DNA from 2 places in the Nocardia farcinica genome. Region 1 is predicted to be linked to the other one. Evidence: riboswitches for the same ligand, from Rfam matches in the RefSeq annotation. Region 1 holds a riboswitch; the other holds the start of a gene.
The links. Region 1 has a riboswitch for cobalamin ahead of AMO33_RS11180 (FecCD family ABC transporter permease). Riboswitches for the same ligand answer to the same signal wherever they lie in the genome.

Region 1 (11,230 bases):
CGAAATCGATGCGGTGGATCTTGGCCGGATCGGCGTAGCGGCCCGCCGCGGTGTCCAGCAGGATGGCGTCGTCCTCCCAGCTGTCCCACAGCGCGACCACCGCGTCCACGAATTCCCGTGCCCGCGCGTACCTTTCGGTGTGGTCGGGGTGGCGGTCCAGCCCGAAGTTGGCCGCGGCCAGATCGGTGCCGGTGGTGACGATGTTCCACCCGGCCCGGCCGCCGGAGAGGTGGTCCAGACTCGCGAACAGCCTGGCCAGATTGTAGGGCTCGTAGTAGGTGGTCGAGGCGGTGGCGATCAGCCCGATCCGGCTGGTGGCGGCCGCGATGGCGGTGAGCAGCGTGATCGGTTCCAGTCCGGGCGCGGCGTTGAATTCGACATTGGTGCGCAGCGCGGGACCGTCGGCGAAGAACACCGCGTCCAATGTCGCGGCCTCGGCGGTGCGGGCGATCTCCTGGTAGTACCGCACGTCGTAGATGCGGTCGGGCCTGCTCGCCGGATGGCGCCAGGCGGCCTCGTGGTGCCCGGCGGGATAGATGAAGGCGTTGAGGCTCAGCTGGCGGGGACGGTCGGTCATGAGGCTTGTTTCTCTTCCTCCGGTGCGGCGAGGTCGACGCCGAGCGCGGCGAGCAGCAGCTCGCGGGCGTGGATGAACTCGGGGGCGCTGTGACGGCGGGGCCGGGGCAGCTCGATGCGCAGGTCGGTGGCGAGGCGGCCGTCCTGCAACACCAGCACCCGGTCGGCGAGCAGCACCGCCTCGTCGACGTCGTGGGTGACCAGCAGCACGGCGGGCTTGTGCCGGGCGCACAGATCCTGCAGCAGGGCGTGCATCCTGATCCTGGTCAAGGCGTCCAGCGCGCCGAACGGCTCGTCGGCCAGCAGCAGTTCCGGCTCGCGGACCAGCGACCTGGCCAGTGCCACCCGTTGCTGCTCACCACCGGAGAGCTCCCGCGGCCAGGCGCGCTCGCGCCCGGCCAGGCCCACCTCGGCCAGCGCCGCCCGGCCGCGCGCGGCGGCATCGGCGCCGGACAGGCCGAGGATCACGTTGTCGAGCACGCGGGCCCAGGGCAGCAGCCGGGAGTCCTGGAAGACCACCGCGCGTTCGCTCGGCACCCGCAACTCGCCCGAGCCGGTACCCGCGTCGTCGAGTTCGGCGAGTGCGCGCAGCAGCGTGCTCTTGCCCGAGCCGCTGCGCCCGAGCAACGCCACGAACTCACCGCGCGCGATGTCGAGATCGATGCCGCGCAGCACCGTGCGGTCACCGAAGCCGCGGCGCAGCTCGCGGGTGCGGACCACGCTCAGTCGCCCAGTGTCTGTCGCCATGACAGTGCCTTCCTTTCCACCGCGCGCACCGCGATGTCGCCGAACAGGCCGAGCAGTCCGTAGATCACCAACCCGACCACGATCACGTCGATCTGGCCGTAGGTGCGCGCCTGCGTCATCAGGTAGCCGATGCCGCTGGTGGCGTTGACCTGCTCGACGACGACCAGCGCCAGCCAGGAGATCGTCACCGCCAACCGCAGGCCGATGAAGAAGCCGGGCAGCGAACCGGGCAGCGCGACGCGGCGCACGAACGCCGCACGCGACAGCCGCACGGTCTCGGCCAGCTCCACATAGCGGGAGTCGACACTGCGCAGATAGGCGTGGGTGTTGATGTAGACCGGCACGAAGACGCTCAGCGTGATGACGATCAGCTTCATCTCCTCGCCGATGCCGAACCACACGATGAACAGCGGGATCAACGCCAGCGTCGGAATGGCGCGCTTGATCTGGATCGGCCCGTCCAGCAGCGCCTCGCCCACCCTGCTCAGGCCCGCGATGAGCGCGAGCACCACGCCGATCACCACGCCCAACGCCAACCCGATGCCGGCACGTTGCAGCGAGGTCAGCAGATTCGACTGCAGACGGCCGTCGGCGATCAGCTCACCGGCGGTCTGCGCCACCGTCCAGGGGGCGGGCAGGGTGTCGGGGTCGAGCGAGCCGGTGGCCGAGCCGAGCACCCAGGCGCCGACCAGCAGCGCCGGGCCGAGCGCGATCCCGAACGGGATCGGTGTGCCCGGGCCGAGCCTGCGCCGCGACAACCCGCCGCGCGCCTGCCGGGCCTGCGACGTGCCCGCCGCGCCGAACCGGCGCAGCACGCCCGCTTCCACTGTCGCCATCATCGCTCCTTCGGCTCGAACGCCGCGCCGGATTCGGTGACCGCCGCGGTCACCACGGCGTCGTACCGCAGGTCGAAACCGTCGGCGGCCTCGACCTTTCTCGGCAGCTCACCGGCGGCATCGATGAGGTCGATGGTCGCCTGCTGCCGATCGATCAGGTCCTGGTCCAGATGCGGGAAGACGTAGCTGCCCAGCGAATCCACGATCCGGCGCGCGTCCTCCGGCGAGACCTTCTGGTTCTCCACGTAATACCGTTGCTCCCACTCGGCGCGGTGGGTGTTGGTCCACTGGTAGGCGCGCACATACGCCCGCACCAGCGCGGCCACCGCCGCCGACCGGGCCGGGTCGTTGGTCACCTCCCGGCGCGCGTAGAGGTAGGCCAATCCGCTGTAGATGCCGTGCGTTTCGCTGTCGGGCAGCACGGTGGCGCCGGGCGTGCGCAGCAGCCGCGTGACGTTCGGTTCGATCAGCGGGGCCACGTCCACCTGGCCGGTGCGCACCGCGTCGAGGAACTCCGCCAGCTGCAACCGGACCAGTTCCACGTCGCCGGTGTCCAGTCCCGCCTTGTCCAGCGCGCGCAGCACGGCCGCCTGCTGGGCGGTGCCCTCGGCGTAGGCGATCTTCCTGCCCTTCAGATCCGCCAGCGTCGTCACCGGAACACCCGGCGCCACCGCCAGTTTCAGCGCGTCCACGCTGGTGCGGTACGCGGCCACGATCGGCACGTCCTGCCCGGCGGCCAGCGCGTGGATCGGCGGCACGTCCCCCACCGGCGCCACGTCGGCCGCGCCGGCGCGGAACGCCTCCAGGATGGCCGGGCCGCCGACGAAGTTGGCGAATTCGACGGTGAACGGCAGCGTGTCGAGCTCACCGGAGAGCCGCAGCGCCGTCTGCAACCGCTCCTGCTGGTCGGCGATCACGAGCTTGGTGCCGGGCGGCACCTCGGTGGGCAGCGGGGTGTTCGCGGCGGCCACCGTCGCGTCGTCGTCCTTCGCGCAACCGGTCAGCCCGAGGGTCGCGGCGGTCGCCGCGGCGAGCAGAACGGCGGTCAGGCGACGGCCACGACGGCCGGCGAGCACGGTTCGGGTTCCAGACATGCGGGGAATTGAAACAACCCGGCCGCGTCCCCGAACACCTTTGTCGGCAGCCTGATTCGAAAGGTGTCACGACGGCGCCGCGGCGGTCCGCACGCCGCGCGCCCGGTCCAGATAGCGCTGCACGAACGGCAGCACCTGCTGCTCGATGACGGTGTTGTAGGCCACCGGCGCCTGCCGCGGGTTGGCGTGGCCGATCTCGCGCGGCAGCACCACCAGCAGGCTGCCGTCCACCCCGCCGACCCGCTCGACCAGCACCCGGTGGGAGTACTCGACGTCGACCACCCGGTCGCGGGCGGCGTCGCGGGGACGGATGAACACGATCGCCGGACGCGGTTTGCCCTCGGCCGGCCGCGCCAGAGCCCGCAGGTTGTCGATCGCGCCGCCACCGACGATCGCCAGGAACTGCGATTCGATCAACCCGTTGCTGGCGGCGTTGTGCGAGAGCACCTTCTCGGTGGTCACCTCGGTCAGCACCGCACGCAGCGCGGCGAGCCGGATGCCGGGCACCGGCCGGCCGGCCGGATCGAGGAAGCGGTCCCGGCGGGCATAGGTTTCCACCGCCATGCGCAGCGTGCGGCTCTCCCGCGCACCGGGCAGCCAGCCCATCCAGCGCAGCATGTCCTCGCCGCGGCCACGGCTCTCCGGCCGCACCGCGCCGAGGTCCATCGGGGTGCAGTCCAGCAGCACTCCGGCCAGCCTGCGGTCGCTGCCGCGATGGATGTGCTCGCCCACCTCCAGCGCGATCACCCCGCCCATGCTGTGCCCGACGAGCACGAGGTTGCGCACCCCGGACATCTGCGCGGCGCGCACCACCAGATCCGCGATCACCTTGCTGTCGATGCCCTGGTTGTCGTATCTGATCGCCCACACCACCCCGAGGCGGCGCAGCGCGGGCAGGGCGGCCGCGGTGTCGGTGGCGTTGAGCCCGCCCAGACCGACCATGTCCACCACCGCGGTGTCCCAGTTCCGGTCGTCCACCGGAGTGGCGACCGGAAGCAGCGCGGGTTCGGTGCGTGCGAGCCTGGCCCGCTCCGGCGCCACGTCGTGCACCCAGTACTGCACGAACAGGGTGAGCAGGAGTGTCAGTAAGGCGGCGACCCGCACCAGCGCCAGCCTGGTGCGGCGCAGTCTCGTCCAGCGATGCCCGAGGCGGGTCTCCCGCAACCGAGCCCTGCGCCGTTCGTCGTCCCAGTCGGCGACCGTCGACGGGTGCCGCTCGTCCCACAGCGACATCACTCCACGGTAACGACGGACGCCGGAGCCTGCCACGTGCCGACCCGACCACCCGCCGCGAGCAGACCGGGCGGTAGAGTACTGCCCGTCAACCCCCGGCGGGTGCGGGAATCCGGTGAGAATCCGGAACGGTCGCGCCACTGTGATCGCCTTCGGCGAGAGTCAGACCTCCCCCACCGGGTCGCTTCTGGAAAGGCCGCGACTTGCCTGTGGAGTATCGCCGATGATCCGCGTCCGGACATCGATCACCCTCGGCGTGCTGAGCGTCGCCGTATGCGTCGCCATGGTGTTCGCCACCGGTCTCGGCGCCGAGACACTGCCCGTCGGATCGGTCTGGCACGTGCTGCGGGACCGGATCACCGGCACCGCGCCCGCCGATCTCGGTCTCGACACCATCGTCTGGCAGCTGCGGGTGCCGCGTACCGTGCTCGCCGCGATCGTCGGCGCCGGGCTGGCGCTGGCCGGGGCCGCGATGCAGACCCTGGTGCGCAATCCGCTGGCCGATCCCTTCCTGCTCGGCGTCTCCTCCGGTGCCGGTGTCGGCGCGGCCGCGGTGATCACCTCGGGGTTCTTCGCCGGCGCGGGCGTCTGGGCGTTGTCCGGCGGTGCGTTGGCCGGCGCGTTCCTGGCCGCGACGCTGGTGTTCCTCATCGCCTCCGCCCAGGGCGGCCTCACCCCGCTGCGGCTGGTGCTCACCGGCACCGTGCTCGGTTCGGCGTTCGCCGCGTTCAGCAGTTTCCTGGTGTTCCGCAGCGCCGATCCGGCGGCGGCGCAATCGGTGCTGTTCTGGCTGCTCGGCAGCCTGGCCGGCGCCGACTGGACCCGGATCGCGCTGCCGCTGACGGTCGTGGTGCTGGCAGGTGTGGCGCTGTTGGCGGCCGCGGGCTGGCTGGACGCGCTGCTCGTCGGCGCCGACACCGCGGCCTCGGTCGGCGTTCCGGTGCGGCAGCTGCGCATCGCGCTGTTCGTGCTGCTGGCGGTGCTGGTCGGGGTGCTGGTCGCGGTGTCCGGCGGGATCGGCTTCGTCGGCCTGGTGGTGCCGCACGCGGCCCGGTTGCTGGTCGGCCCCCGCCACCGCGACCTGTTACCGGTCTGCGCGCTCTGCGGCGCGTTGTTCCTCGTCGTGGCCGACGCCGCCACCCGGATCCTGGTGCGCCCCACCGAGATCCCGGTGGGCGTGCTGACCGGCCTGATCGGCGCCCCCGCCTTCCTGCTGCTGCTGGGCCGCCGCACCTACCGGTTCGGGGAATCATGACCCGCGATACCGCGCCCGGGGGACGTTTGTCGGTGACCGAGGTGAGCTGCGAGGTGGGACGGCGCCCGGTGCTCACCGGGGTGAGCTTCGAGGTGGCGCCCGGGGAGATGATCGGGGTGGTCGGGCCGAACGGCAGCGGGAAGACCACGCTGCTGCACGTGCTCGCGGGGGTGCGACGGCCGCGCCGGGGCCGGGTCACGGTGGACGGGCAACCGCTGCACGAACTTCCGGCGCGGCAGCGCGCCCGGACGGTGGCGCTGGTGGCGCAGGACGAGCGGCCGCCCGCGGATCTGCTCGTCGGCGAGGTGGTCGCGCTCGGGCGCACCCCGTATCTGCCGCCCTGGGGCGCGGGATCGCCCGCCGAGCGACAGGTCGTCACCGACGCACTGGCCGCGGTCGACCTCGCGGGTCTCGCCGCCCGCCCCGTGCACAAGCTCTCCGGGGGTGAGCGCCGGCGCGTCCTGCTGGCCCGGGCACTCGCCCAGGACACGCCCGTCCTGATCCTCGACGAGCCGACCAACCATCTCGACATCACCCACCAGCTCGACCTGCTCGCGCTGGCCCGCGGCCTCGGTCGCACGGTGGTCACCGCGCTGCACGACCTCACCCTCGCCGATCGCTACTGCGACCGGGTCCTAGTGCTGCACGGCGGTACCGCGCACCCCCGGCCGACCCCGCGGTGGCGTTGACCCCCGAGGTGCTCGCGGACGTCTTCGGCATCCGCGCCGTGCGGGTCCCCCACCCCGACACCGGCGCACCCCACCTGTTGATCTCCCCGCGAGAGGCGAAGGCATGAACCGACCCGTCCGGATACTCGCCGCGGCCGCGCTGGCGGCCACCCTGGCCGCCTGCGGTACCGCGCACCCCACCGCGAGTGACCTCGTGCTCACCAACTGCGGTGCCGAGGCGAGCTTTCCCGCGCCCGCGCACCGCCTGTTCGTCAACGACAGCAACATGGTCTCGATGCTGCTGGCGCTGGGCGCCCAGGACCAGGTGATCGCGGTGTCGAGTCTGCAACGCGACGCCGACACCCTGCGCAAGCACTACGGCCCCGCCGCCGTCGACGGGTTGTCCGATGTCGCGCCGCACTCGCCCTCGCGCGAAACCGTGCTGGCCCAGCGCCCCGACGTCATGGTCGCCGGCTGGAACTACGGCTACACCGAGGCCGCGAACCTCACCCCCGATTCGCTGCGCAAGGACGGCATCGCCGCCTACATCCTCACCGAGAGCTGCCGTCAGCGAGCCGGTGAACGCGCCCGCGGGGTGGTCGAACCGTGGACGGCCCTGCGCACCGATCTCACCAATCTCGGCGCCATCACCGGCCGCACCGAGCGCGCCGCCGACCTCGTCGCCGATCTCGACACCCGCCTGGCCGCCCTGCACGCCGCACCGCAGGCGCCGCGCAAGCCCGCCGTCTTCCTGTTCGACAGCGGCAGCGACACGATCTTCTCCAGCGGGAAGTTCGGTGCGCCGCAAGCCATCCTGGATTCGGCGGGCGCACGCAACATCCTCGACGACGTCGCCGACACGTGGACGAAGGTCTCCTGGGAACGCCTCGCCTCCGCCGACCCCGACGCGATCATGTTCGTCGATTACCCCGGCCAGACCTTCGAGCAGAAGGTCGAGCTGCTGCGCGGCAAGCCCGGCATCAACGAGCTGCGTGCCGTCCGGGAGGGCCGGTTCCTCAACCTGCCGTATGTGCTGTGGACCAGCGGACCGCTGAACATCGACGCCGCCGAGCAGATCCGCGCCCGGCTGGAGCAGTGGGAGCTGCTGCCCCCTTCCGGGATCCGGCCGCGCGCCGACGACGAAGTGCGCTGAGGCGCCGGTCAATCGAGGGTGCCGCGCTCGGCGAGGGCGGCGAGCTTCGCCAGCGAGATCCGCCAGCCGATCTCGTTGTCGTGCGGGTCCAGTCCGCTGGGCAGCTTGTCGTGCAGAGCGATCAGGTCGGTGCCGCCGTCGGCCTCGGTGAGGGTGTAGCTGATCGTCATCTCGCCCTGCACATCCGGATCCTCGGTGTCGAACTCGACGAGCTGCACCACCTGCTCGTTCGGGACCAGCATCAGGAAGCGGCCACGGTAGCTGTCGGTGTGGTCGGTGGTCTTGCCGGTGTCGGTGGGGTCGTCGTAGGTGAGCGTGATGTGGAAGGCGCCGCCCTCGCGGGCGTCGAATTCGTGCACCCGGCTGGTCATGCCGTCGGGCACCATCCACCGGGCCACCGCCTCGCCGTCGAGCAGCAGCCGGTAGACCGTCTCCCGAGGTGCGTCGATGTGCTTGCCGATGCGTGTCGCGGTCATGCGACCACGGTAGCCGCCTCGGACCGGTCACTCGGGTGGAAGAAATGTCGGCCAGGAAACGATGCCGGAAAACACGGAAAGCCCCAATCGCGTTGGGGCCTTCTGAATGAATAGTCGGTGTCTGGGGGTGTGGGGTCCGGAAATGCCGATAGGGGACCCACTAGTGGGTCCCCTATCAGGAAAGGATGTTCCGGCGGTGTCCTACTCTCCCACACCCTGTCGAGTGCAGTACCATCGGCGCTGGCAGGCTTAGCTTCCGGGTTCGGAATGGGACCGGGCGTTTCCCCACCGCTATGACCGCCGTAACTCTATGAAACTATCCACACCCCCGCACACACCCCACACCCTTTCGGTGATGGGGCGGGTGTCAACGGTGGGTTGTGTGTTGTTTCAGATACCGCACAGTGGACGCGTAACATCGTTGTTGGTAAGTCCTCGGCCGATTAGTACCAGTCACCTCCACACGTTACCGCGCTTCCAGTTCTGGCCTATCAACCCCATGGTCTGTGGGGGGCCTTACCCCCTCGAGGGGGTGAGAAACCTCATCTTGGAACAGGCTTCCCGCTTAGATGCTTTCAGCGGTTATCCCTTCCGAACGTAGCTAACCAGCAGTGCCCTTGGCAGGACAACTGGCACACCAGAGGTTCGTCCGTCCCGGTCCTCTCGTACTAGGGACAGCCTTCCTCAAGTTTCTGACGCGCGCGGCGGATAGAGACCGAACTGTCTCACGACGTTCTAAACCCAGCTCGCGTGCCGCTTTAATGGGCGAACAGCCCAACCCTTGGGACCTACTCCAGCCCCAGGATGCGACGAGCCGACATCGAGGTGCCAAACCATCCCGTCGATATGGACTCTTGGGGAAGATCAGCCTGTTATCCCCGGGGTACCTTTTATCCGTTGAGCGACACCGCTTCCACATGCCGGTGCCGGATCACTAGTCCCGACTTTCGTCCCTGCTCGACCCGTCAGTCTCACAGTCAAGCTCCCTTGTGCACTTGCACTCGACACCTGATTGCCAACCAGGCTGAGGGAACCTTTGGGCGCCTCCGTTACATTTTAGGAGGCAACCGCCCCAGTTAAACTACCCACCAGGCACTGTCCCTGAACCAGATCATGGCCCGAGGTTAGAAGTCCAATACGATCAGAGTGGTATTTCAACGACGACTCCCACCACACTGGCGTGTGGCTTTCACAGTCTCCCACCTATCCTACACAAACCGTACCGAACACCAATACCAAGCTATAGTGAAGGTCCCGGGGTCTTTTCGTCCTGCCGCGCGTAACGAGCATCTTTACTCGTAATGCAATTTCGCCGAGTCTGTGGTTGAGACAGCAGAGAAGTCGTTACGCCATTCGTGCAGGTCGGAACTTACCCGACAAGGAATTTCGCTACCTTAGGATGGTTATAGTTACCACCGCCGTTTACCGGGGCTTAAATTCTCAGCTTCGCGCCGAAGCGCTAACCGGTCCTCTTAACCTTCCGGCACCGGGCAGGCGTCAGTCCGTATACATCGTCTTACGACTTCGCACGGACCTGTGTTTTTAGTAAACAGTCGCTTCTCTCTGGTCTCTGCGACCCAACCCAGCTCACGGTGCAAGACCGGTCACCAGATCAGGTCCCCCTTCTCCCGAAGTTACGGGGGCATTTTGCCGAGTTCCTTAACCACAGTTCTCTCGATCGCCTCGGTATTCTCTACCTGACCACCTGTGTCGGTTTGGGGTACGGGCCGTGTACCAACTCACTAGAGGCTTTTCTCGGCAGCATAGGATCACTGAATTCACCTCAATCGGCTACGCATCACCTCTCAGGCTCATGTTGTGCGGATTTGCCTACACAACGCCCTACAGGCTTACACCAGTACAACCACTCACTGGCCCAGCTACCTTCCTGCGTCACCCCATCGCTTGACTACTACAGCAGGGGTCGTGCGCAGCCACTTCCGGCCTCCCGAAGGAGGTCCATCCGCTTTTGGGCACTTAGCACCACTGATTCGCCATTGGGCGCGGATACACGGGTACGGGAATATCAACCCGTTGTCCATCGACTACGCCTGTCGGCCTCGCCTTAGGTCCCGACTCACCCTGGGCGGATTAACCTGGCCCAGGAACCCTTGGTCATTCGGCGGACGAGTTTCTCACTCGTCTTTCGCTACTCATGCCTGCATTCTCACTCGCACAGCCTCCACAACTGGGTTACCCCGCTGCTTCCCTGGCTGCACGACGCTCCCCTACCCACCCCAACCACTGCGCACCGGACCGTAACCCGATGCGGATGTCATGTTGGAGTGCCGCGGCTTCGGCGGTGTACTTGAGCCCCGCTACATTGTCGGCGCAGGATCACTTGACCAGTGAGCTATTACGCACTCTTTCAAGGGTGGCTGCTTCTAAGCCAACCTCCTGGTTGTCTTCGCGACCCCACATCCTTTTCCACTTAGTACACGCTTAGGGGCCTTAGCCGGCGATCTGGGCTGTTTCCCTCTCGACTACGAAGCTTATCCCCCGCAGTCTCACTGCCACGCTCTCACACACCGGCATTCGGAGTTTGGCTGACTTCGGTAAGCTTGTAGGCCCCCTAGGCCATCCAGTAGCTCTACCTCCGGCGTGAAACACGTGACGCTGCACCTAAATGCATTTCGGGGAGAACCAGCTATCACGGAGTTTGATTGGCCTTTCACCCCTACCCACAGCTCATCCCCTCAGTTTTCAACCTAAGTGGGTTCGGGCCTCCACGACGTCTTACCGTCGCTTCACCCTGGCCATGGGTAGATCACTCCGCTTCGGGTCTAGAACACGCGACTCAACGCCCTATTCGGACTCGCTTTCGCTACGGCTACCCCACACGGGTTAACCTCGCCACATGCCACTAACTCGCAGGCTCATTCTTCAAAAGGCACGCCATCACCCACAGCAACAAAGTCACTCGCAGGCCCTGACGGATTGTAAGCGCACGGTTTCAGGTACTATTTCACTCCCCTCCCGGGGTACTTTTCACCTTTCCCTCACGGTACTAGTCCGCTATCGGTCACCAGGGAGTATTCAGGCTTACCGGGTGGTCCCGGCAGATTCACAGCAGATTTCACGGGCCCGCTGCTACTCGGGTATCACTCACATGAGCCGTCATGTTTTCACTTACCGGACTCTCACCGTCTACGGTAGGCCGTCCCAGACCACTTCAGCTAACACAACGGTTTC
Region 2 (11,230 bases), on a different replicon from region 1:
CCGCGACGGTGTCGGGTTGACGTGCCGCGCCGAGGAACGGGTACGGCCCGCACCGGTGAGTACGGTCGGGATGCCGCTCAGGTGCCGACGGCGCGCTGCGGCACGCCAGCGTACTCGCTGAGCGGCCGGATGAGCGCGTTGGCCGCACCTTGTTCGATGACGTGAGCGGTCCAGCCAGTGATGCGGCTCATCACGAAAATCGGGGTGAACACCTCGATATCGAAGCCGAGCAGGAAATACGCGGGGCCGGTCGGGAAATCGAGGTTCGGCTTGATGCCGGTGGCCTCGATCATGGTGTGCTCGAGGATCTCGTACATCTGGACCCACTTGCCACCGCCGGTGGCCGCGGCTATATCCAGCAACGCGTTCTTCATTGTCGGCACGCGGGAGTCACCGTTCTTGTAGACCCGGTGCCCGAAGCCCATCACCTTTTCCTTGTTCGCCAGCTTGTTTCGTAACCACTGCTCGGCCCGCGCGGGATCGCCGATCTCGAGCATGTCACGCATGACCGCCTCGTTGGCACCACCGTGCAACGGACCCTTCAACGCGCCGATGGCCGCGGTGACCGCACTGTAGATATCGGCCAGGGTCGAGGTCACGACCCGAGCGGCGAAGGTGGAAGCGTTGAAACCATGCTCGGCGTAGAGGATCAGCGAAACCTCGAATGCCTTCACAAGCTCCGGCGCTGGAACTCTCCCGAAGCACATGTTCAGGAAATTCTCGGCGAACCCGAGATGGGAGTGTGGCTCGATGGGGTCCAGGCCACGGCGGCGACGGTGATCGGCAGCCACAATCGTGGGTAGCACGGCCAGCATCTGTAGCGACTTGGCCAGGTTGGCCTTGGAGGAATTGTCTTCCTCGGCAGGGTCCTCGGCGCCGAGATAGCTGATCGCGGTGCGCACGACATCCATCGGATGGCAGTTGTCGGGCAGCTTCGCGATCAACGACAGCAACGAACGATTAGCCCGTCGTGCCGCCCGTTCCCGTTGGGTGAATAGGGCCAGTTGGGAATCTGTGGGCAGCTCGCCGTGCCAGAGCAGGTAGGCGACCTGTTCGAAGGAGCAGATCGCCGCCAGGTCCTGTACGGGATAGCCGCGGTAGGTCAGCGAGTTCGTCTCGGGGACCACCTGGGAGATCGAGGTGGTGTCGACGACGACGCCGGCGAGGCCTTTGTAGATGGTGGGCACAGCGATGTCGGTCATCACTGATTCCTTCCGAGGGTGAAATTGAAGATGGCGGAATCGAATTCGTTGTAGCGCTCGTACTGCAGCAGCTCGTAGAGCCGGCTGCGATGTTGCATCCGATCCAGCAGACCGGACTGGGTGCCCTGCTCGAAGATCTCCCGCAGGCCGGCCTCGGCGGCGAATATCGCCAACCGCAGCGTCGATACCGGGTAGATCACGGCGTTGTAGCCGATCTTCTCCAGCGTGGCGGCCGGAATCAGCTCGGACTTGCCGAACTCGGTCATGTTCGCCAGCAGCGGGATGTCCACCGCGGCGCGGAACTTCTCGAAGTCGGCCGGGGTGTGCAGGGCTTCGGTGAAGATCAGATCCGCTCCCGCCGCGACGTAGGCCTGTGCCCGCTCGATCGCCGCGTCGATGCCTTCGATGCCCGCGGCATCGGTGCGAGCGCAGATGACGAAGCTCGGATCGCGGCGAGCCGCGACCGCTGCCCGCAGGCGCCGCACCATTTCCTCGACGGGGACTACGGTCTTGCCGTCGAGATGCCCACACCTCTTCGGGTTGACCTGGTCCTCGAAGTGGGCTCCGGCGATGCCTGCGTCCTCGAGGAAGGTGACGGTGCGTGCGGCGCTCATCGGTTCGCCGAAGCCGGTGTCGGCGTCGATGAGCACCGGTAGATCGGTGACGCGGGCGATCTGGCGGCCGCGCTCGGTGACCTCGCTGAGCGTGGTGAGCCCGATATCGGGCAGGGCGAGGTCGGCGGAGACCACCGCGCCGGAGACGTAGACGCCTTCGAAGCCGATCTCCTGGATCAGCCTGGCCACCAACGGGCTGAACGCGCCCGGGATGCGCTGGATCCGGTCTGATGCCAGGCCCGCCCGGAATGCAAGACGCTTGTCGGAGACCGAGGTCGACGCTGCCAGCAGGCCGGTCATCAGAACAGCCCCTTCGGCAGCTTCGGCGCGCGGGCCAAGACCTCTTCGGAGACCGTGAAGTTCAGCTGACCCAGCTCCTCGGCCGTCAGCTCCGGGGTTCGCTGGGCGACGTCGAGGAACCGATCCTGCTCGGCCTGCTCGATTACGCCTTCGGCTAGGGTGCGGAACTTCGCGATATACTGCTCCCGCGTGAACGGACGGGCGCCCAACGGATGCGCATCGGCGACAGCCAGCTCGTCGACGATCACTTCGCCGCTCTTCAAGGTGATTTCGGCCCGGGCGCCGAAGGCTTTCTCGTTCGGGTCGGTCGAGTGGTAGCGACGAGTCCACTCCGGATCCTCGGCAGTGGAGATCTTGCGCCACAGCTCGATCGTGTCGGGCCGCTGTGCGCGCTCGGGAGCGTAGGAGCGCTCGTGGTGCCAGGTTCCGTCCTGCAGGGCAACCGCAAAAATATACATGAGCGAGTGATCGAGGGTTTCGCGCGAGGCCTGGGGATCGAACTTCTGCGGATCGTTCGAGCCGGTGCCGATCACGTGATGCGTGTGGTGGCTGGTGTGCAGCACGACGGTCGCGATCTGATCCAGATCACCGACTCGCTCGCGCAGGCGGAACGCCAGGTCGATCGGCGCTTGGCTCTGGTACTCGGCCGAGTGCTCCTTGGTGTAGGTGTCGAGGATGCCGCGCTTGGCCTCGCCCGGCGCCGGCAACGGCACCGAGTACTCGGCATTCGGGCCGCCGAGCAGCCACGCGATGACACCGTCTTCGCCCTCCCAGATCGGCGAGGGGGCGCCCTCACCGCGCATCGCGCGATCGACCGCCTCGACGGCCATCTTTCCGGCGAAGGCAGGCGCGTAGGCCTTCCAGCTCGAGATTTCACCCTTGCGGGACTGGCGTGTAGCGGTCGTGGTGTGCAGAGCCTGTCCGATCGCCTGGTAGATGGTCTCGGCGTCGAGACCGAGCAGAGTGCCGATACCTGCGGCGGCCGAGGGGCCGAGGTGGGCGACGTGGTCGATCTTGTGCTCATGCAGGCAGATCGCACGTACCAGGTCGACCTGGATCTCGTAGCCGGTGGCCAGGCCACGGATCAGGTCCGCGCCATTGCGACCGGAGTGTTGGGCGACGGCGAGAATCGAAGCGATGTTGTCGCCCGGGTGTGAGTACTCCGCGGCCAGGAAGGTGTCGTGGAAGTCGAGTTCGCGGACCGCGACTCCGTTGGCCCAGGCGGCCCATTCCGGGGAGAACCGGCCCGGCACGCCGAATACGGTCGCGCCCGGGCGGTAGGTGTGGGCCAAGGCTTGGGCGCGAGCGTTGGCGACCGGTCGGCGGGTGATCGAGGCCGCGGCGACCGAGGCGTTGTCGATGATGCGGTTGACAATCATCTCCTCGGTGTCGGCCGGAACCTCCACGGCATCGGTGGCTACCTCGGCGATCCGCCACGCCAAGTGCTCCTCACGAGGGAAGTCCTCGGCAGAGCGGTGGGTACGGACAAGATGGTGCTTCACAGCGCTGGCCTCCCGGACGTCAAATATTCACCGATACCGTTCGCACGTTACACAGTTCGATTTGCGGGCAAAATGCCTCGCAGATGCCGAAATATGTGGAAGATCGCCGGCAAATCTGTGAAAGTTGCGAATGGTGCGCGTGATAGATTCGGGTCATGCAGAAGATGTTCGCGGGCGCGCGGCTGCGCGCACTGCGCGACCAGCGCGGGCTGTCGCAGACCGCGCTGGCAAAACTGCTCGGGCTATCGGTGAGCTATGTCAATCAGCTCGAGAACGATCAGCGTCCGCTGACCGTCCAGGTGCTGCTCAAACTCAATGCCGCCTTCGATCTGGACATGGGCTTCTTCGCTACCGACACCGACGCACGACTGCTGGCCGATCTCCATGAGGTGTTCATCGAGGATCCCGATGCCGCGGGCATCAGCAATGCCGAACTCGAGGATCTCACCACGCGGGTCCCGGCCGCCGCGCATCTGCTGGTGAACTTGCATCGCAGACTGCGCAGCGCGACGCAGCAGCTCGAGCAGATCTCCGCTGGTCTCGAGGCTCCAGCCGCGAGTGCCACGGCGGTGACTCCGTACGAGGACGTGCGCGACTTCTTCTACGACCATCGCAACCACATACCCGAGCTCGACTCCGCCGCGGAATCGATGTTTCAGGACAATCGGCTCAGCATCGGCGGGTTGGACCTGCAGCTGACCCGCCTGTTGCACGAGCGCCACGGCATCACCGTCACGATTCGCTCCGACGATCCGACCGATCCCGGCCCCAAGCGTGTCTACGATCCCGCAGCGCGCCACATCGCGCTCGCACGACGACTCTCAGCCGGTCAGCGCGCATTCCAGCTCGCGACCCAGCTGGCGTTCCTGACGCACAACCACACCATCGACGCGATCACCGCCATGTCGAATCTGCCCACCGCATCACGCGACCTGTTGCGCATCGGCCTGGCCAACTATTTCGCCGGAGCGCTCATCCTGCCCTACAACAGGTTCCGTAATGCCGCCGAAGATCTGCGCTACGACATCGAGTTGCTGTCATCGATGTTCGAGGTCGGTTTCGAGACCGTTTGTCACCGCCTGTCGACATTGCAGCGGACCGGACAGCGCGGTGTGCCGTTCTTCTTCGTGCGTATCGACCGGGCCGGCAACATCTCCAAACGCCAGTCCGCCACCGCGTTCCACTTCTCCCGGGTCGGCGGCAGCTGCCCGCTGTGGGTCGTCCACGACGCCTTCGCAACCCCGGGGCGAATCCGCACCCAGATCGCCCAGATGCCCGACGGCCGCAAGTACCTGTGGCTGGCCCGCACCACCGACGAGAACACTCCCGGATTCCTCGCCGCCAAGCGCAATTTCGCGATCGGACTCGGCTGCGACCTCGCCTACGCCGAGAAACTGGTGTACTCCCAAGGACTCCCGCTCCACGATGACCCCACCGCGGTCCCGATCGGCGCGGGCTGCAAGGTGTGCGAACGCCCGAACTGCGCACAACGAGCCTTCCCACAGCTCGGGCGGGCCATCCGCGTCGACGACAACCTCGCTGCGAACATCCCTTACGCCCCCGCCGACTCACCCACTGAAACCCGGCGCTGACCGTCCACCCCGATCGCCTGCGCGCGGTGGCGCGCTCGCGAGCGGGTTCGCCGACCACCAGCCGCGACGCGCCCGGCACAGCGGGCGAATCCTCGGTCTTGCGGGCATCGGCTGGGGACCCTCGCTGCCACCGCAGATGCCCGCGCCCCCGATCGCCACCCCGTCCGCTCGATCCAGCCTTACCCGCCCCCGGCTCCCCACCGGTCCGCCGAGGAGCAGAACCGGCTGATCGGTGCAGCGATCGGCGGGCCGACTACCGGTAGGCCTCAGCACGCGGTCGGGCTGGACTAGAATGGTGACCGCAGCTGGTTCACGTTCACCGTGCAGAGTCGGAGCCCCGAACTCCAGTGATCGTGTCGAAGCCGGCCCGGGACACCGGACCGGTGAGAGGGAACCCGGTGGGAATCCGGGACTGTCCCGCAGCGGTGAGTGGGAACGACCGCCGTCATGGAGCACTGGGCGCCTGCCTGGGAAGCGACGGCCACTAGGTCGGCCGAATCAGGCCGGTGCCCATGAGTCCGAAGACCTGCCCGCTGTGCCGGACACGCCGTGCCCGGCGGCCTCCGCCTCGAGGATTGGGCGCATGGACCGATATTCCACCGCCCCGCCAGGAGACCCTGGAAACGGGCGCGCGAGCTTGCCTCGCACGTACCTCACGGTCGGATTTCGGCGCTGCGCACGACAGGCGATGGCCATCCGCATCTACACCGGAGACGATCAACGTGGCTGTTTCGCCCACCCCCTTCACCGCCACGGTTCTCGGACTGCCCCGCGTCGGGCCGAACCGGGAACTCAAGCGCGCCATCGAGGCCTACTGGGCCGGCAAGGCCGACGCCGAGCACCTGCACACCGTCGCGCGTGAACTGCGCGATACCCACCTGGGCCTGCTCGCCGCCGCGGGGCTGGATTCCATCCCGGTCGGCACCTTTTCCTACTACGACCAGGTCCTCGACACCGCGGTCCTGCTCGGTGCGCTGCCTCCGCGCGTCGCCGAAATCATCGATCCACTCGATCGCTACTTCGCCGCGGCCCGCGGCACCGACACGATCGCCCCGCTCGAGATGACGAAATGGTTCGATACCAACTACCACTACATCGTTCCCGAGATCGACGCCCGAACGCAGTTCTCACTGAACCCGGCGAAGCTGTTCTCCGAACTCGCCGAAGCCGATGAACTCGGCATCCCGGCCCGGCCCGTCGTCATCGGGCCACTGACCTTCCTGAAACTGTCCAAGCACGCCGAAGGCGGCGCGTTGGACCGCCTCGCCGAGCTTCTCCCGCTCTACCGCGAGCTGCTGTCGCGGCTCGCGGCGGCGGGTGTCACCTGGGTCCAGATCGACGAGCCGATCCTGGTCACCGATCTCACCGACGCCGAACTGGCCGCCGTGCGCGCCACCTACACCGAACTCGCCTCGGGCACCGACCGGCCCGCGATCCTGATCGCCACCTATTTCGGGCACACCGACGCGGCACTCGCCGAGATCGCGGCGACGCCGGTCGACGCGGTCGCGCTCGACTTCACCGCGGGCACCACCGTCGAGGCGGTGGCCTCGGTCCCGGCCTTGACCCACAAGCTGCTGGTGGCCGGCGTGGTCGATGGCCGCAACGTCTGGCGCACCGACCTCGACGCCACTCTGAGCACCCTGGGCTCGCTGCTCGGCAGCGCAGCCTCGGTCGCGGTATCGACCTCCTGCTCGCTGCTGCACGTTCCCTACTCACTGACCCCGGAAACCGCGCTCGACGACCGGCTGCGTTCGTGGCTCGCCTTCGGCGCCGAAAAGGTCGACGAAGTCCGGCTGCTGGCCACCGCTTTGACCCAGGGCACCGACGTCGTCGCCGACGAACTGCGCGCCGCCCGCGACGCCGCCGAGTCCCGCCGCACAGATCCGCGCCTGCACAACGCCACCGTCCGGGCACGTCTGGCGGCACTGGCACCCACCGACCTCGAACGCGCACCGGCCGACGAACGTCGCGCCAAGCAGCGTGCTCACCTCGACCTGCCGCTGCTGCCCACCACCACCATCGGCTCCTTCCCGCAGACCTCGACGATCCGCCTGGCTCGCGCCGCACTGCGCAAGAGCGAGATCGACCACGCCGAGTACGTAGCCCGTATGCGGAGGGAGATCGACGAGGTGATCGCGCTGCAGGAACGTCTGGGCCTGGACGTGCTCGTCCACGGCGAACCCGAGCGCAACGACATGGTCCAGTACTTCGCAGAGCTGCTCGACGGCTTCGCCACGACCGACAACGGGTGGGTGCAATCCTACGGAACGCGCTGCGTGCGCCCGCCGATCCTCTTCGGTGATGTCACCCGCCCGACCCCGATGACGACCGACTGGATCGGCTACGCGCAGTCACGCACCAGCAAGCCGGTCAAGGGCATGCTCACCGGCCCGGTCACCATCCTCGCGTGGTCTTTCGTCCGCGACGACCAGCCCCTGGGCGAATCCGCTCGCCAGGTCGCCCTCGCCATCCGCGACGAAGTCACCGACCTCGAAGCAGGCGGCGCCCGCATCATTCAGGTCGACGAACCCGCGCTGCGCGAACTGCTTCCACTGCGCGCGGCCGAGCGACCGGCCTATCTGGCGTGGTCGGTCGATTCGTTCCGCCTGGCGACCGCCGGCGTCGCCGACACCACGCAGATCCACACTCACCTGTGCTACTCCGAGTTCGGTGAAGTCATCGGCGCGATCGCCGCGCTCGATGCTGACGTCACCTCCATCGAAGCGGCTCGCTCTCACATGGAAGTCCTCGACGATCTCAACGCCGCCGGTTTCGATCTCGGCGTAGGACCTGGCGTCTACGACATCCACTCGCCGCGCGTGCCTTCGATCGAGGAGATCGTCGCGTCGCTACAGTCAGCGCTGAAAGCGGTTCCGGCCGAACGGTTGTGGGTCAATCCCGACTGCGGCTTGAAGACCCGTGGCCCGGTTGAGGTGGAAGCCTCGCTACGCAACCTCGTCGCCGCGGCGGCAGCCCTGCGTTGATCCGATCGTAGCTGTTCGGGTGCCGGCACTCGGATCCACCGGAGTCGGCATCGAACAGCTGCGCAACCGCTGGCCAGGGGCCAGCGGCGGGCGCGCTGCAACCGCACCGCCCGCCGCTACGCCGCGGCGAACTCCCCCACCGCAATGCCCGAGGTGAAAGCAATCCACTCGGCATCGGTGAAATGCAGCGATACCCCGCCGAGCGACACCACCACACCGCGCGCACCCCGCACGATCACCGGCAGCCCAGGCTCCGGCGCGACGCCCGGATCGACCGCATAGGCGAGAAACGCACCCCACCGCATCGCCGAAATCTCGATGACCGGCTGCCGCGCCGGATCGTTCCCCGGATCCCGCAGATACTTGCTGTCGCGGATGAGCACCGCATCCCCGGAAAACCGAACCTCCACGCAGTTGGCGGCTTCCTTCGAGAAGCTGGACTTGAACCACGTGCTGGTCGTGCCGGTACTCATGCCAACGATGTTAGCGTACGTACCGCTTGGTCGATCAGGTCGAGAGACCGCCCCTGGTCCGGCATGGCCGCAAAGACGTTGTTGTAGACATAGTTGAGATTGCGGGCTTGAACCGGGTCTTCGACGAGTGCTCCGAACAGCGCGTTTTCGAACCACGCCACGGTAGGGAGCCAGCAGCTCTCGAAATCCAGCAGGTAGACGTTGCCGCTCAGCGCCGCACATTCCGGGGCACCCAGCGGGATGACCCGGACGTCGACGGTGTCCGGATGCGCTTCGATCAAAGACTTGATGTGCCGAAGCTGGGCGATCTGCACTTTCGGCCCCCACGGATGCTGAAGTAGGACCGCTTCGGTGAGCATCGCCGTGAAGTGAACAGCGTCGGGGCCGTCCAACCGTTTCTGGCGGCGCATTCGCGCTTCCACGTACTTGTCGGCCTCCACCGCCGACCGCACACCATACGGCGACGTCATCAGAGCTCGCATGTAGTCGGGAGCCTGCAGCATCGCAGGCACGATGACGCCTTCGTGAACTCGAATCCGCTGAGCGCCGTGTTCGAGACCGTAGAGACGCAGCAGTTCGTCGCCGAAGAGTGCCGCGTACTTATTCCACCAGCCGGGTTCCTTTGCCTCGGCGCGCAGAGCAAGCAGTTCCGCTCGCTGATCCGCCGGAAAGTCCAGGTGCTCGATCAGCTTGTGCATCTTCTCTTCACTGAGGACGCTGCGGCCGGTCACGACGTGCGACCAGTACGCGGGCGTGAACCCGATGGCCTTGCACAGGGCCGGGACCTTGATGCTCAGCTCGTCGAGCCGCTGCTTGAAGCGGACAGCGAGTTCCCAACGAGCAACAGTCGGGGATGACGGAGCCATGCCGATCCTCTTTCGCGAGTACAGACAAGCGGGCGCAACAGTACCAGCACAGCCAGCTCGGCGATTAACGACAACTTATAACGTTGTCTAGTATACGATACTGACAAGCGGTACCGCCGGCTCGCCCACATCGTTCATTCGAAGGGGGAACGAGAACCATGTCTGTGCAGGTGGTCAACAGCTCGCGGATTCTCAGCGATCGTTGCGAGCATCAAGCGAGAGCGGTTGGTGGAGGTCGGTGGGTGGTGTCGTTCCTACCGGGCCGCACCCTTACGCTCGAGCAGGCCGTCTCCGCAGTCCAGCTCGCCGAATTCACCTGGAGTGCAGCAGAACTCGCACATGCGCTCGGTTTGACGGCGCGCGAGGCCGTGCACTTCGCCCTGACCGAACCCGGATGGCCGGCATGCTTCTTCCGTGACGGCGAGGGGCGTGCACGGTGAGCCGGCCTGATCCCCGCGCTGATCCGCTCCCGCCCAAGGAACTCGTCCTCGAGGCGTGCAGTGGCCGCCTCGGCAGCGAGCATCCGGTGCTGCGGATGGCGCTCGAGCTGGCACGTCTCCACGCCACGGCGGAGCGGGCAGTCGATGCCAGGGACCTACTCCACCGTCGAATGGCATTGATCCGTGGGATCGACCGCTGGCTGGCCTGCCAACTCCCACCCGCCCGCGGCGGCGCGCACCTGCACACCGAATCGGTCGGCACCGTGATCGATCGCCTCGCCCGCTACAGCTCGTCGGCGCGCAGTGCGCTGGTGTTCGACGATGCACCGGTCGAACGTCACTACGCCTGGCGCCGGTTGGCGGAACTGGCCGTCGGCTATGCGGATCTCTCCCACGAGGTCAGCACCGGCGTGCGCCGGGTCCCCGACCTCGGCAACCTTCGCCTGATCGGATCCGACCAGACCTGAACCGACCACCCACGAGTGACACGGCCATCGACCATCGACTCCATCGCCGGAGGCTGCAACGTGCTCAACGACCTGCCGCGGCGCGAGCCCGGACAATCCCGCATCCCCCCGCCGAAACATCCCGTGACGACTCCCCCCGCCCCCGACCTGGTCGTGCTGACCCGTTTCGCCACGGCACTGCGGCAATGGCGCGACGACCCGGGCCGGGGCAGGGCGGAATGAGCGACCACCCGCGCGCCGCTCGGCTGCGCTTCCTGATGGCCCGTGCCCGCCGCGGCGGATACCAACTCATCGCCTATCCGGCGGGTGGCGGGTGGGCGCTGGTCGACATCTACGATGGCGAGCGCCTGTTCGAGTGCGCTTCGCTCAGCGACGTCGAACGGTTTCTGCGCGAATAGGCCCGGAGACCCGTACCGCAACCGGTGAACGGACCAAGAACGGAGCAAGCTGATGAGGCACCGCGATGAGTTCGGGCGCGTCGGCCTGCATTACGCCGCCCGGGACGGTGACCTCACGCTCATCACCCAGCTCCTGCAGGCCGGCGAGGATGTCGACGTGCGGGATGGGGAGGGTTGGACACCACTGCATTTCGCCGCCCAGGAAGCGGATCCCGCCGCGATCGCACTCCTGCTCGACGCCGGCGCCGACGTGGATGCCGTGACCGCGAACGGCATGCCCGCGATATACTGGGCTGCCACGGCGGCGAGCGGCGATCCGATCGCCTCGATACGAGTGCTCCGCGCTGCGGCGGCCGACCCGACCGCTGAGACCATCCAGTCCTATTTCG

Region 2: another riboswitch for cobalamin. It lies ahead of metE (5-methyltetrahydropteroyltriglutamate--homocysteine S-methyltransferase); the one in region 1 lies ahead of AMO33_RS11180 (FecCD family ABC transporter permease).

Annotation. Positions count from the first base shown of each region.
Region 1 covers NZ_LN868938.1:2,286,928-2,298,157, forward strand. The annotation lists gene AMO33_RS11155 (LLM class flavin-dependent oxidoreductase) at 1-577, opposite strand, end outside; gene AMO33_RS11160 (ABC transporter ATP-binding protein) at 574-1,323, opposite strand; gene AMO33_RS11165 (ABC transporter permease) at 1,299-2,159, opposite strand; gene AMO33_RS11170 (ABC transporter substrate-binding protein) at 2,159-3,253, opposite strand; gene AMO33_RS11175 (alpha/beta hydrolase) at 3,320-4,486, opposite strand; cobalamin riboswitch at 4,592-4,730, shown strand; gene AMO33_RS11180 (FecCD family ABC transporter permease) at 4,710-5,741, shown strand; gene AMO33_RS11185 (ABC transporter ATP-binding protein) at 5,774-6,430, shown strand; gene AMO33_RS11190 (ABC transporter substrate-binding protein) at 6,534-7,562, shown strand; gene AMO33_RS11195 (SRPBCC family protein) at 7,571-8,038, opposite strand; rRNA gene rrf (5S ribosomal RNA) at 8,227-8,343, opposite strand; rRNA gene AMO33_RS11205 (23S ribosomal RNA) at 8,462-11,230, opposite strand, start outside.
Region 2 covers NZ_LN868939.1:1,522,409-1,533,638, reverse strand. The annotation lists partial or broken gene AMO33_RS23800 (DNA alkylation response protein) at 1-22, opposite strand, end outside; gene AMO33_RS23795 (bifunctional 2-methylcitrate synthase/citrate synthase) at 78-1,202, opposite strand; gene prpB (methylisocitrate lyase) at 1,202-2,116, opposite strand; gene prpD (2-methylcitrate dehydratase PrpD) at 2,116-3,618, opposite strand; gene AMO33_RS23780 (short-chain fatty acyl-CoA regulator family protein) at 3,774-5,210, shown strand; cobalamin riboswitch at 5,557-5,758, shown strand; gene metE (5-methyltetrahydropteroyltriglutamate--homocysteine S-methyltransferase) at 5,927-8,197, shown strand; gene AMO33_RS31150 (DUF397 domain-containing protein) at 8,314-8,670, opposite strand; gene AMO33_RS31145 (helix-turn-helix domain-containing protein) at 8,667-9,536, opposite strand; gene AMO33_RS30620 (hypothetical protein) at 9,695-9,976, shown strand; gene AMO33_RS23760 (DUF4254 domain-containing protein) at 10,072-10,443, shown strand; gene AMO33_RS23755 (hypothetical protein) at 10,459-10,665, shown strand; gene AMO33_RS23750 (hypothetical protein) at 10,662-10,841, shown strand; gene AMO33_RS23745 (ankyrin repeat domain-containing protein) at 10,894-11,230, shown strand, end outside.